One region of the Priestia megaterium genome, then DNA from elsewhere that is predicted to be linked to it. Evidence: a T-box and tRNA genes for the amino acid it is inferred to sense, from the RefSeq annotation. Region 1 holds a T-box; the other holds one or more tRNA genes.

Region 1 (6,894 bases):
TCTTCACTCATCGGCATTGCTAAACCAATCGTACTTGTTGCATTGAGTGCAAACTGAGTAGCTTTTTCAGCGCTCGTTAACGAATAGGTTGTTGTTTGCGCTAGCCCTGCTCCCTCTAAGAAACGGCGAACTTTACGGCGTCCAAGCTGATACTCTGTTAATTTTCCTGGAGTTGCCACTGTTACAGGAAGCGTTGTAGGAAGGTTGTCATAGCCATACATGCGCGCTACTTCCTCCACGATATCTTCTTCAATTGTAATATCGCCTCGACGAGTCGGTACCGTTACAACGATGGTTTCATCTTCGACTTTGCTTTCAAATTGAAGACGGTTCATAATATCTTGTACTTCTTCCATCGATAGTTCTGTACCAAGCACATTGTTAATACGTCCAAGTGACACAGCTACAACAGCAGGTTCCACAGTTAGTGTATCTACTTCTACAGTACCGCTTACCACTTCACCTGAAGCGTATTCAGCCATTAATTCTGCTGCGCGGTCAGCAGCTACACGCGTACGGTTAGGATCAATTCCTTTTTCAAAACGAGCACTTGCCTCACTGCGAAGACCGTGGTCTTTGGAAGCTTGACGAACTGTTAAACCTTTGAAGTAAGCTGATTCAATAAGAACATTTACCGTATCGTCTTTTACTTCAGAGTTTGCTCCCCCCATTACACCTGCAAGAGCTACCGGTTCACTGCCGTTTGTAATAACAAGCTGATTGCCTTTTAATACGCGCTCTTGATCGTCAAGCGTTACAAACTTCTCGCCTTCTGACGCGTGACGTACAACAATTTCTTTTGAACCAAGACGATCATAGTCAAAAGCATGCAGCGGCTGGCCGTATTCAAGCAAAATATAGTTGGTAATATCAACAACGTTGTTATGAGGTCGAATACCAGCTGCCATTAAACGCGTTTGCATCCATAATGGTGACGGAGCAATTTTTACGTTTTTCACAACGCGCGCTACGTAAAGGGGATTGTCTTCTTTTGCCTCTACTTTAACGGAAATATAATCAGCTGCTTGCTCATCAGACGTTTGCACGTTTACTGACGGATACTTCACTTCACGACGTAAAATAGCAGCCACCTCATGTGCTACACCTAACATACTTAAGCAGTCTGAACGGTTTGGTGTTAGCCCTAGTTCTAATACTTCATCGTTTAAGTTTAATGCATCTAGCGCATCCGCTCCTACTTCAGCATCACTTGGGAAGACGAAGATGCCTTCTTGATAATCTTTTGCCACAAGCTTGCTTTCAATGCCAAGCTCTTGAAGAGAACAAATCATACCGTTCGATTCTTCACCGCGAAGCTTAGCACGCTTGATTTTAAAGTTACCTGGAAGTACAGCTCCCACTTTTGCAACCGCTACTTTTTGACCTTGTGCCACGTTAGGTGCTCCGCACACGATTTGAACGATTTCTCCTCCGCCAAGATCTACTTGACAGCGGCTTAATTTATCCGCATTTGGATGCTGTTCACGTTCTACAACGTGACCAATTACCACTCCGCTGATGCCTTTATTTAAGTTTTCTACACCTTCAACTTCAATTCCACTTTTTGTGATTTTATCAGCTAACTCTTCTGCCGTTACGCCTGATAAGTCAACATACTCTTGTAACCAACGATAAGATACAAACATCGTAGTCCCTCCTTTATACTTGTTTAAATTGATCTAAGAAACGAACATCATTTGTATAGAAATGACGAATATCATCCACGCCGTGTTTTAACATAGCAATACGCTCTACACCGATTCCAAAAGCAAAACCACGATATTTAGTTGAATCGTATCCAGCCATTTCAAGAACATTTGGATGAACCATACCGGCTCCTAAAATTTCAATCCAGCCTGTTTGTTTACATACATTACAGCCTTTACCTCCACATTTTGCACACGATACGTCTACTTCTACAGACGGCTCAGTGAATGGGAAGAAACTTGGACGAAGACGAATTTCACGGTCTGCACCGAACATCTTTTTCACAAATACTTCAAGCGTGCCTTTTAAATCGCTCATACGAATGTTTTCGTCTACTACAAGACCTTCAATTTGCATAAATTGATGTGAGTGCGTAGCATCATCGTCATCGCGGCGGTACACTTTACCTGGGCAAATAATTTTAACAGGTCCTTTGCCTTCATTCTTGTTCATAACACGAGCTTGAACAGTTGATGTATGCGTACGAAGAAGCGTTTCTTCCGTAATATAGAACGTATCTTGCATATCACGTGCTGGGTGACCTTTTGGCAAGTTCAGCGCTTCGAAATTATAGTAGTCCTGCTCTACTTCTGGTCCTTCTGCTACTTCATAGCCCATTCCTAAGAATAAATCTTCTACTTCTTCAACCACGCTTGTGAGCGGGTGATGCGTACCTGCTTTAACCGGGCGTCCCGGCAGCGTTACGTCAATTGTTTCTGAAGCAAGTTTACGCTCTACCTCGGCTGCTTCTAACGCCGTTTGTTTTTCTTCAATTTTAGATGCAATCGCTTCACGTACTTCATTTGCAAGTGCTCCCATTACAGGGCGCTCTTCAGCTGAAAGTTTTCCCATACCGCGAAGTACTTCTGTGATAGGGCCTTTCTTTCCTAAATAAGCTACGCGTACGTCGTTTAATTCTTTTAAAGCACTTGCTGCTTCGACTTTTGCAATTGCTTCTTGTTGAAGTTCTTGTAAACGTTCTTTCATCACTTATTCCTCCTTTTAACGTAAAAAATGACAAATAAAAAAACCTCCTCCCAAAAAAGGGACGAGGATTAGTCGCGTTACCACCCTTGTTAACTATATACACAGACGTATACAGTTCACTTCATTCAAGTTAACGGAATCTCCGGAACACCTTTACATCTATGTAAGATGGTCTAAGTGTCAACTCAAGAGGTGAATTCACTTATTACATTTATAAAAATGCTTTCAGTCATGGCATTTTCTCCCTGCATAAACGGACATAAGCTACTGCTCTCTTTCATCGTTTTTTACATATGTAACTATTGTATTATTATAGTGAAAACACGTTCTCGATGCAACTACATTCCGCGTAAATAATAAAGTAAGATTCCAGAAGCGATGGCAACATTTAACGACTCGCTCTTTCCATAGATGGGAATGTACAGATTTTGATCCGTTTGTTCCAACACTTTCTCGCTTACGCCGTTTCCTTCATTTCCCACAATCAGCGCAAATTCGTTTGAAGGTTTTACGTGTGTGTAGACCTTTCCATTTTGTAACGACGTGCCGTAAACTGCTATTCCTCTTTCTTTTAACAGTGAAATTGTTTCGAGCAAATCGCCTTTTACAATTGGAAGGTGAAAAATAGCTCCTTGCGTTGAACGAACGACTTTTGGGTTGTACACATCCACGCTGCCCTCTCCAATGATAATAGCCCCCACTCCCGCAGCATCAGCGGTTCGGATAATGGTGCCTAGGTTACCTGGATCTTGCACCGCATCTAAAAGCAATACTTTCTGTGCTGTATGAATAATTTCCGCATGCTTTGTTTGAAAACACACGGCAATAATTCCTTGAGGTGTTTCTGTGTCAGATAATAACTTACTAATTGCTTCGTTTACAACGATTATTTCGATACCGTCTATATCCCACTGTGCGGGCACTTCGGTCGATTCGCGTATAATTAGTTCCTTTACGCAATCCTTATTTTTGATAGCCTCTTCGACTAAATGAAAGCCTTCTACCATAAAAAGGCCCTGCTTATCACGGTCTTTTTTATTATGCAGTTTTTTCCACGCTTTTACCTGCGGATTTTTAACTGAATCAATTTGTTTCACAAACATAACTCCTTTATCTATACAAAAATAAATAGTTCGATTACATTTTGTTCAATAATCATTAGATAAGTTTCACTTTATTGTACATAGAAATCGCAAAGAAAACAAAAACTATTGGTAACTTTACGATAGCTGAGGTGAAAATGATGGATCTTAATTTACGAAATGCTGTTATTGCAAACGTTTCAGGAAACTCAAAAGAAGAGCTTGAGGCTACAATTTCTGACGCTATTCAAAGCGGTGAAGAAAAAATGCTCCCTGGACTTGGTGTTTTATTTGAAGTGCTTTGGGAAAAGTCTCCGGAATCAGAAAAAGAAGAAATTCTGACAACGCTTGAAAACGGTTTAAAATAAATAACCTTTTCCTATGTACAACAAAAAGCTCATTCTCCTAGGAGAATGAGCTTTTTTTAATTATACGTAATGGCGTTAACCGTATCTCGGTCTAAGCGCTTAATGACTTCCGCAATTAATTTAACTGCGTTTTCATAATCATCACGATGAAGCATTGCTGCATGAGAATGGATATAACGAGTTGCAATTGTAATCGAAAGTGCTGGCACCCCGTTAGCTGAAATATGGATAGAACCCGAGTCCGTACCGCCTCCAGCAATTGCATCAAATTGATACGGAATATTTAATTCATCTGCCACATCTACCACTGTATCTCGAAGTCCTTTATGAGAGACCATGGAAGCATCATATAAAATGATTTGCGGACCCTGCCCCATTTTAGAAGAGGCTTCTTTATCAGAAACACCAGGTGTATCTCCAGCGATACCGACATCAACAGCAAATGCAATATCCGGTTCAATAAAGTTAGCAGATGTTTTTGCACCTCGGAGTCCAACTTCTTCTTGCACCGTTCCTACACCATACACAACATTTTCATGTTTTTCATTTTTTAAAGCTTTTAATACATCGATAGCGATTGCACAACCAATACGGTTATCCCAGGCTTTCGCTAGCAGCATCTTTTCATTGTTCATAACCGTAAATTCGAAATAAGGTACAACCTGATCACCAGGTTTTACTCCCCACTCCGCTACTTCTTCTCTGCTAGAAGCACCAATATCGATGAACATATCTTTAATGTCAACTGGCTTTTTGCGAACTTCTGGAGGCAAGATATGAGGTGGCTTTGAGCCAATAATCCCCGTTACCTCTCCTTTAGATGTCACGATGGTTACGCGTTGAGCAAGCATAACTTGAGACCACCATCCGCCTACCGTTTGAAAACGAATAAAGCCGCGTTCATCAATTTGAGTCACCATAAAACCAACTTCATCCAAGTGACCGGCTACCATAATTTTAGGCCCTTGTTCGTTGCCTACTTTTTTTGCAATCAAACTGCCTAGCCCATCCGTCGTTACTTCATCTGCATAAGGTGCAATATATTTCTTCATAACCTCACGCGGTTCACGCTCATTTCCAGGAATTCCTTTTGCATCTGTTAGTGCTTTAAGCATCGTCAATGTTTCATCTAACTTTGTCATATGGATTACCCCTTTCATATGTATACCTCTATTATAGCTAAAAAGAGGTTGAAGTAAAATTTCCCATCCCTTTATTTCTAGTATCCTTGTTCTTGGCGTTTAAAATTCACTTCATTTTTTGACATGTACGCCTCTTCAATATGTTCAGCAGAAAAACCAAACATATCGCCAAGCTTCATGTAAGATGCAAACATGTTCACATAGTTTTCTTTTGACAGGTCCTGCTCGAAAGCAGAAACTTGTGCAAATAACTGTAAAAATTGTGTTGTTTTTGAATCAGCTGCTTTTACTTTTGGCAGCTCAGTTAAATCATCGTATCCTTTTTCAATACCTAAAGAAAGAATGAAATGTACGCCGTCCACAAATTCTTCTAAAATAACAGCATCTTCAGCCGGAGGTTTAACGCTCCAAAATTTGAAGCAGCGCGTTTCGTTTGCCAGCTCTCCCATTTCAACAAGCAGAGCTAAAAGTTTTCTTGGAACCAAGTCTTCCTTATGAAGCTGATGCTTGTCCTCTATATGCTGATCCAGCTGGCGCTGCATGGTAAATAGCTGTTGTAAATTCAATGTAATCACTCCTGTAATTATGTATATCTTCTTCTTTTTAAACCAATAAAGAAATTATATCAAAAATCGTGAAACTTTTTAGAGACTGAAACGTAAAGTAAGAAAACTGTGCCTTGTAAAGGAGGGAGCGTTATGTTTGTTATTGTTATCGTTCGCGTGTTCATTTTCGCGCTTGTTGCTTACACACTATTAAAGCTGGTTCAGCATTTTCGCAGTCCAAAGCGGAAGCTTGTAGCAGCTCAGGAACATCAGCAATTTTTTGTCGTTGACGAAAAAACGAATATCCGCAAAAATTTTCTACTAACGTATAAAGGTATTTTATTTGAAGGAGAAAAATACAGCAATCCCAATGAACCAGAGTCTTTGTCGATTACAATGGTGTTAACAGATCCATCTCGATTGCATGAACTGCAAAAACAAGATTTCAAGCTGCTGGAAAATCACGTACACAACATGTATCCAAATGCTCCTATTCGCTGGAAAAGCCCCGTTCGAGAATTTTTACACTGAGCACAAAATCATTTGTGCTCAGCTGATAACAAAAAAGAAAAGTAAATCAAGAGCGGCAAGAATAGGAAAACCTACTGTAAACGATGTGTGCTTCGTTTTATGACGATAGCAATACATACCAATCAGTCCTCCAATGGCTCCTCCGATAGCAGCTACCGTCCACAGTGTGCTTTCGGCAATTCTCCACTCATGTCTTTTCGCTTTTTGTTTATCTCTATACATCATTCCTATCCCTATTATATTAATAACAATAAAATAGGTAAGCAGCAGTTCATTCATGATATGTCCTCCGATAGCAAAAAAGCCTCATCATCTAAAGATGACGAGACTTTATATTCATTACTTATCTAAGCCTTTTTTAGCAGCAGTTGCTAATTCAGCAAATGCTTTTTCATCAGCTACAGCTAAGTCAGCAAGCATTTTGCGGTTAACTTCAATACCTGCTAATTTTAAACCGTGCATTAAACGGCTGTAAGAAAGACCGTTCATACGAGCAGCTGCATTAATACGTGTGATCCATAATTTACGGAAG
Region 2 (6,894 bases), 500 kb from region 1:
TTTCCTGTGCTCCCACTCGCTAGCACGCTGAAATGCAGGCTCATTTATCTCACTCCAAATACTTATTTATTTCCTTTTTTAATAATCTGCCCTTCAAAGGCATTTACAAAATAACTCGTATCTCCATTTACAACAATGTGCCAAGTTGGTGCTAAAACTTGAGAATTTAGTAGCGGCAGATCAAACGTATAGTACCCAAACTCTACGTTTGTTACAGAATCTTTCTTTTTCAATTCACCCTTCAAAAACAAATTTTCTAATGCTTTTAAAGGCGTTAAAACATCCTGCTCATCATCTAACGTTTTCACAGAACCTAGCATTGTTTGTTCATACGAAATAATTTCACCTTTATCATTTAAATGAGCAATGATCATGCCATTTTCATTATCAAAGATTTTATGCTTCTTATATTGTTGAAAGAATGTAACTGTTTTTTTCTCTTTGTTAACATTCCATAGCTCATAATCCTTACCTGAGATAACATACCGTTTTAGAAATTGACTTAGCTTTGCTTCGGGACTTTTTTCAGATACTGAAAAAGGTTTGTCTAGTACGCTTCGAATTGTTTTTTCCTCAAGCAGCGCTGCTTTTTGCTCTTTCAGCTTTTTTAAATCTTCATCTTTAAACAGCTTACTTTTAGCATTTAACGACGAAGCTTCCTTCACATCTACAGGTAAATGTTTATATTCAATGCCTTCACTCGTCAATTGTTCTTCCACGCTCGACTCTACAAATAGAGAGTACTGATCTTCTTGATGAGTTTTAAAAATCTGATAGCCTAAGTAAATATTAAGAATCAAGAAAGTGAAAATAAAGATGGTTTTTGTTCTATTCCAATCCATCGTTATCGCCTCCTTCGGTCGGCGGTGCAATTCGATACCATTTGCTATTATAATAATAGAACCAAGAAGGAACGAGTTTGACAGAATTAGAATTAAACTCAACCGTCTTTTCGCCGGTTTTCGGCTGCTGTGACACTTCTTCTAGCTGATAGCCTATTGAAATATCTTTTAACAGATTCGGGTCAAAGTTTTGATGTTTTTCAATTAATTGAATCACCTTTTGAGATGACTGCAGCTTTTCTACACTCGAGTCCTGTACTCTTACAAAACGATAAAGAGGACGACGGTAATTTAAAATCTCCGCATTTCCCCATCTTTGATATATTTCAGTCATTCCCTGATTGCTGTACACTGGATAGTTATCTTTATAATAACGATAGCTAATTTCTTTTGTAATGCGATTCCAGCTGTTGAACCTGTAATTAGATTCTGTCCAGCCGCCGTGGTCATTAACGAAGCTAAAGCTGCGATTTATTAAATTATAATCTTCCATTACCTCGGTCGTGGAATTTACAAGATTCACATATTCCATCACATCTGTCTTCGTATTGACATTGATCACTTTTGTACCTTCAGTGTAGACATCTCGGTTTGTAGACGTTTCTTTCCGTGCATAGTCTGGGTTGTTAAAAAGCGCTTCTTTATATTTTTCAATATCTAAATGCCTCATGCTCGTATAGTAGACTTCACTATTCATCGTAATATTATTTTCCGGAAGGAAGATATACCGATTTTTGTTTTCTTTATATACAAGGCTCGGGGCATACGTACGCTTCATTTTATCTTCTAATTCTTTGATATCATCTTTGGCCAAATTCTTGACTGTAACCGAATAAATCTTTTTTTGCTCATAATTCACAAGATACACGCTCACGAAAAAGGAAGGTGTACGCTTAATTTTAATGAGTACACGGTCAAATGTTTGATTAGGCAAAGACGTTTGAGAAAATGAAAAAAGCTGTTGAAATGTTTTCAAAGGTAGCGCGTCTGGATACAGCACTTCAATAGAATTACTTCCATGGACATAATTTAAAAATCCATCAGGAGAAATAGCATCCGAAACGTCCGTCACATTCGAAAATTTCCACTTTTTCATTTCATTTACCCATTTGTTTACATCATCTTCATCGTGAGACATGTAGTGATTATCGTTTCGATGATAGAGAACTTCTGTTGGAAGAATATGATCTTCTATTTTACTTTTTGAACTCACTTCAACTTCTTGCAAATGTTGATTTTTTGAAATGACCTTATAAGAAGGCTGATACGTCCATATATGATACGTCATAATTAAACTGGAAGCGACGAGAACAACTAAGATGGCCGTTTTGATATGTTCATATCTCATTCCCATTCGTCATCATTCTCACTTTCAATCGGAAGAGTAAAGTAAATCGTTGTTCCTTTTCCTTCCTGACTATCTGCCCAAATGCGTCCATCATGTGCTTCAATAATTTCCTTGGCAATAGCAAGCCCTAATCCTGTTCCGCCTAATTTACGCGTTCGTGCTTTATCTACACGATAGAAGCGTTCGAAAATTTTAGCTAAATTTGATTTTGGAATTCCCATACCTTGGTCTTTAATGCTCACAACAATTTCATGCGTATGCTGAGCAATTGAAAATGTAATGGTTCCGCCTTCAGGTGAATATTTTATTGCATTGGAAATAATGTTATCTAATACTTGTGTAATTTTATCTTGATCGATAGCGACATAGATTGCTTCATTTGGCAAGTCGCGCACGAACGAAATACCTTGTTCAATCGTCATTTCAAAGCGATCAATGATGTAATGATAGAACTTTACAAAATTGATTGGGTCACGACTAAATCGGTAGTCTTGACTATCTAGCTTAGATAATTGAAGCAAGTCGTTAACGAGACGAATCATTCGCTCTGTCTCCGTTTGCGTTACATTTAAAAATGTTGGAGCTAAGTCCTTATCTTGCCAAGCACCGTCTGCAAGCGCATCTAAATAACTGCGCATCGTTGTTAACGGCGTACGCAATTCATGTGAAACATTCGCTACAAATTCTCGGCGATCTTGATCAATTTTCTCCTGCTCTGTAATATCATGCAGGACAATGATAATCCCGTTAATAAAACCGGTCTCTTTTTGAATAGCAGAAATGGTAGCTCTTAAAATAAAAGGATCCGATTTTGTACTAAAGTCCAAAATTAATGACTCTTGATTAGCGAGCAAGCTTTCAAACGTATGCGTTTCTTCAAGATCTAATAGGGAAACAACTGGGTCAGACAAAACCGTTTCACGTGAAACATTTAGCATAGCTGCGGCTGGATCATTAATTAAAATTACTCTTCCTTTTCGATCCGTCGCAATAACGCCGTCCGTCATATGAGCTAATACCGAACTAAGCTTACGGCGCTCCCCTTCTGTCGTTGCCTGTGCTTCCTGAAGCTTTCTTGTTAAGTTGTTGAATGTGAGAGCTAGCTGACCAATTTCATCATATCCGTATACCTTAGCTTTTCTCGTAAAATTCCCTTTGGCCATCTCAAGTGCTTGTTTTCTCATTTCAGACATTGGACGAGTAATCGTCTGAGCTAAAAACACGCCTAAAATAGCTGTAATAAAAAGAGCGATCACCGTACCTGCTTTAAAGATCTGATTGATATTACTCATTTGATCGTAAACAGGCTCCATGGAAGCTGTTAAGTAAATAGCGCCTAAGATTTCTTCGCTAGACTGAACTTTTCCATTTTTATTAGTTGAATTTGATTGACTGGCACCTACTTTATCCTGTAAACGAATAGGCTGTATCATAACTCTGATTCGCTGTCCGCTTTGATCAACAAATACATTATCAGAGTTCGTTCCTGCTAACAACGCATTTGTAATCGCTAAATCATTAGTCTTTTTACCTATAATCTGTTGAGGATTTGAGTTCGATGTAGCAATGATTCTTCTATTTTGGTCAATGACTCTTACTTCAGAGATGTCATTCATATCATTTGAAGCTAAATTGGGTCTTGAAGCAAAATCTCGTAAAATAGTCTTTAAGTCTTCCTCAAGAGTGGGTGAATCATCATCACGATTTTTCACCATTTCTTGTCCAATGTTATACGTCAGCAAGTCTGTCCGCTCTTGAAGAGACGTTCGAAAGTTGTTAACTAATTCTTTTTCTAATTGTCGAGCAAAATAGACCCCAATAATTTGCATCGCAATTAAAATAAGCAGCACATAAATCAATACAAACTTTAAATGAATAGATTGCAGGAGCCTTACTTTCTTCATCTAAAATTACTCCTGCTCTGGGCTGCGTAAATAATAGCCTACTCCACGTCTTGTTACAATCCACATTGGATGGCTTGGATTATCTTCAATTTTTTCACGTAATCTTCGAACTGTTACATCTACCGTACGCACATCACCAAAATAGTCATAACCCCATACAGTTTGAAGCAAGTGTTCACGCGTCATGACTTGTCCAATGTGCTTCGCTAAATAATGCAGCAGCTCAAATTCACGATGAGTCAGTTCAATCGTTTCTCCGCGCTTAGACACAATATAAGCATCTGGATGAATAACAAGTGCTCCAATCGTAATTTCATTCGTTTCACTTTCTTCTGTTGGAACAGCTACCTGCTGATGTCTACGTAAATTAGCTTTTACACGTGCTAATAATTCACGCGTACTGAACGGCTTAGTTACATAATCATCTGCACCTAATTCTAGACCTAAAACCTTGTCAATTTCAGAGTCTTTTGCTGTTAACATGATAATAGGCATATCATATTTTTTGCGCACTTCTCGGCAAACTTCCATTCCATCTTTCTGAGGAAGCATAATATCTAATAAAATCATTTCAGGCTGTACTTCTTCCACTTTTTCAAGTGCTTCTACGCCATCATAAGCACAAAATACTTCGTAACCTTCTTTTTGCAAATTAAACTTTAAAATATCTGCAATCGGCTTTTCGTCATCTACGACTAAAATACGTTTATCCATGATCATCGTTCTCCTTTATTAGTTGAAGCAAAATATAAAAGATAGTATTCATACTGTTTGAATACCGTAGTTTTATTATACTTGATAACCCTTGAAACGTCACAAGTTCATCCTCTACTATACATGAAGATATATGATTTTCAACCATCTCTAAATACAAAAGTAATATATTACCATAAAAGAAATGCAAAGCAAATAACGTTTTCTTTTAAATGTAAATAAAAGAAAAAAGCATGACTTTAAATAAAGTCATGCTTTTTGATGGCTCGGGACGGAATCGAACCGCCGACACAAGGATTTTCAGTCCTTTGCTCTACCAACTGAGCTACCGAGCCAAAATGGCGGTCCCGACGGGAATCGAACCCGCGATCTCCTGCGTGACAGGCAGGCATGTTAACCGCTACACCACGGGACCTCAGTCTATATGCTATGTATTAAAAATATTAAAAATGACCCGTACGGGATTCGAACCCGTGTTACCGCCGTGAAAGGGCGGTGTCTTAACCGCTTGACCAACGGGCCACGTTGTAACAAAAGTGAGCCATGAAGGACTCGAACCTTCGACCCTCTGATTAAAAGTCAGATGCTCTACCAACTGAGCTAATGGCTCATGTTATATCTCTTAGCGACGCTTATTATAATAACATGATATTTCATATGAATGCAATAGTTTTTTTAAAACTTTCTTTTTATTATTGAGCTTTTTTAAAAATCTTGTTAAAAAAGCACCAATTATAAATAAAAAAGGTTAGCTCACGAAGAGCTAACTCTTTTTATTTAGCTATATACACCACGTAATACATTTGTTTGTGTACGATCTGGACCTACAGAGAAAATAGATAAAGGAATACCTGTTAATTGAGACACGCGCTCTAAGTAGTGGCGAGCGTTATCAGGTAACTCATCTAATGTTTTCACACCCGTAATATCTTCTGTCCAACCTGGAAGCTCTTCATATACAGGTTCGCATTCTGCAAGTGTTTTTAAGCTAGCAGGGAATTCTTCCATAACTTCCCCTTTATAACGGTAAGCTACACAAATCTTTAATGTCTCAATTCCCGTTAATACATCAATTGAGTTTAAAGATAAGTCTGTGATTCCGCTAACGCGGCGAGCATGACGTACAACTACACTGTCAAACCAACCTACACGGCGAGGACGACCAGTCGTTGTACCATATTCACGTCCTACTTCACGGATTTGATCACCGATTTCGTTTGTTAATTCAGTTGGGAAAGGACCGTCACCAACACGAGTTGTATACGCTTTTGATACACCTACAACGTGTTTGATTTTAGATGGACCTACACCAGAACCAATTGTTACTCCACCCGCTACTGGGTTTGAAGATGTAACAAATGGATATGTTCCTTGGTCGATATCTAACATAACACCTTGTGCGCCTTCAAATAGTACACGACGTCCTTCGTCTAACGCATCATTTAATACTACTGATGTATCAACAACATATTTTGCAACTTGTTGACCATACTCATAGTACTCATCTAAAATTTCTTCTAATGTAAAGCCTTCTACTTCATACATTTTTTCAAGAAGGCGATTCTTTTCAGCTAAGTTTTGTGTTAATTTTGCTTCAAATACTTCACGGTCTAGTAAATCGGCAATTCGAATACCAACACGTGCTGCTTTATCCATATAAGCTGGTCCAATACCTTTTTTCGTTGTACCAATCTTATTTTCACCTTTACGTTCTTCTTCAACTTCATCTAATTTTAAATGATATGGAAGAATCACATGAGCTCGGTTACTAATACGTAAGTTTTCTGTTGTTACACCGCGATCATGTAAGTATTTTAATTCTTGAACAAGTGCTTTTGGATCAACAACCATACCGTTTCCAATTACACACGTTTTGTCATTATAAAAAATACCTGAAGGAATTAAATGTAACTTATAAGTTTCACCATTAAACTTAATTGTGTGACCTGCATTGTTCCCACCTTGGTAACGTGCAATCACTTCTGCATTTTCTGATAGGAAGTCTGTAATCTTCCCTTTTCCTTCATCTCCCCATTGTGTTCCTACTACAACGACTGAAGACATATCTTAAGCACCTCCGCTTAGT

The links. The T-box of region 1 lies ahead of pheS (phenylalanine--tRNA ligase subunit alpha). A T-box ahead of a tRNA ligase gene usually reads a tRNA of that ligase, here a tRNA-Phe.
Region 2: it encodes a tRNA-Phe, which carries the amino acid that the T-box ahead of pheS (phenylalanine--tRNA ligase subunit alpha) is inferred to sense. The anticodon was not compared.

Annotation. Positions count from the first base shown of each region.
Region 1 covers NZ_CP023317.1:4,495,835-4,502,728, forward strand. Annotated here, with positions in the region: gene pheT (phenylalanine--tRNA ligase subunit beta) at 1-1,646, opposite strand, end outside; gene pheS (phenylalanine--tRNA ligase subunit alpha) at 1,660-2,694, opposite strand; T-box leader at 2,749-2,984, opposite strand; gene CEQ83_RS23030 (TrmH family RNA methyltransferase) at 3,033-3,797, opposite strand; gene sspI (small acid-soluble spore protein SspI) at 3,938-4,144, shown strand; gene CEQ83_RS23040 (M42 family metallopeptidase) at 4,201-5,286, opposite strand; gene CEQ83_RS23045 (dUTP diphosphatase) at 5,364-5,852, opposite strand; gene CEQ83_RS23050 (hypothetical protein) at 5,985-6,362, shown strand; gene CEQ83_RS23055 (DUF1294 domain-containing protein) at 6,381-6,641, opposite strand; gene rplT (50S ribosomal protein L20) at 6,702-6,894, opposite strand, start outside.
Region 2 covers NZ_CP023317.1:4,999,641-5,006,534, forward strand. Annotated here, with positions in the region: gene CEQ83_RS25600 (MBL fold metallo-hydrolase) at 1-44, opposite strand, end outside; gene CEQ83_RS25605 (two-component system regulatory protein YycI) at 63-842, opposite strand; gene CEQ83_RS25610 (YycH family regulatory protein) at 829-2,190, opposite strand; gene walK (cell wall metabolism sensor histidine kinase WalK) at 2,187-4,094, opposite strand; gene yycF (response regulator YycF) at 4,101-4,808, opposite strand; tRNA gene CEQ83_RS25625 (tRNA-Phe) at 5,071-5,143, opposite strand; tRNA gene CEQ83_RS25630 (tRNA-Asp) at 5,148-5,223, opposite strand; tRNA gene CEQ83_RS25635 (tRNA-Glu) at 5,259-5,330, opposite strand; tRNA gene CEQ83_RS25640 (tRNA-Lys) at 5,346-5,418, opposite strand; gene CEQ83_RS25645 (adenylosuccinate synthase) at 5,586-6,872, opposite strand.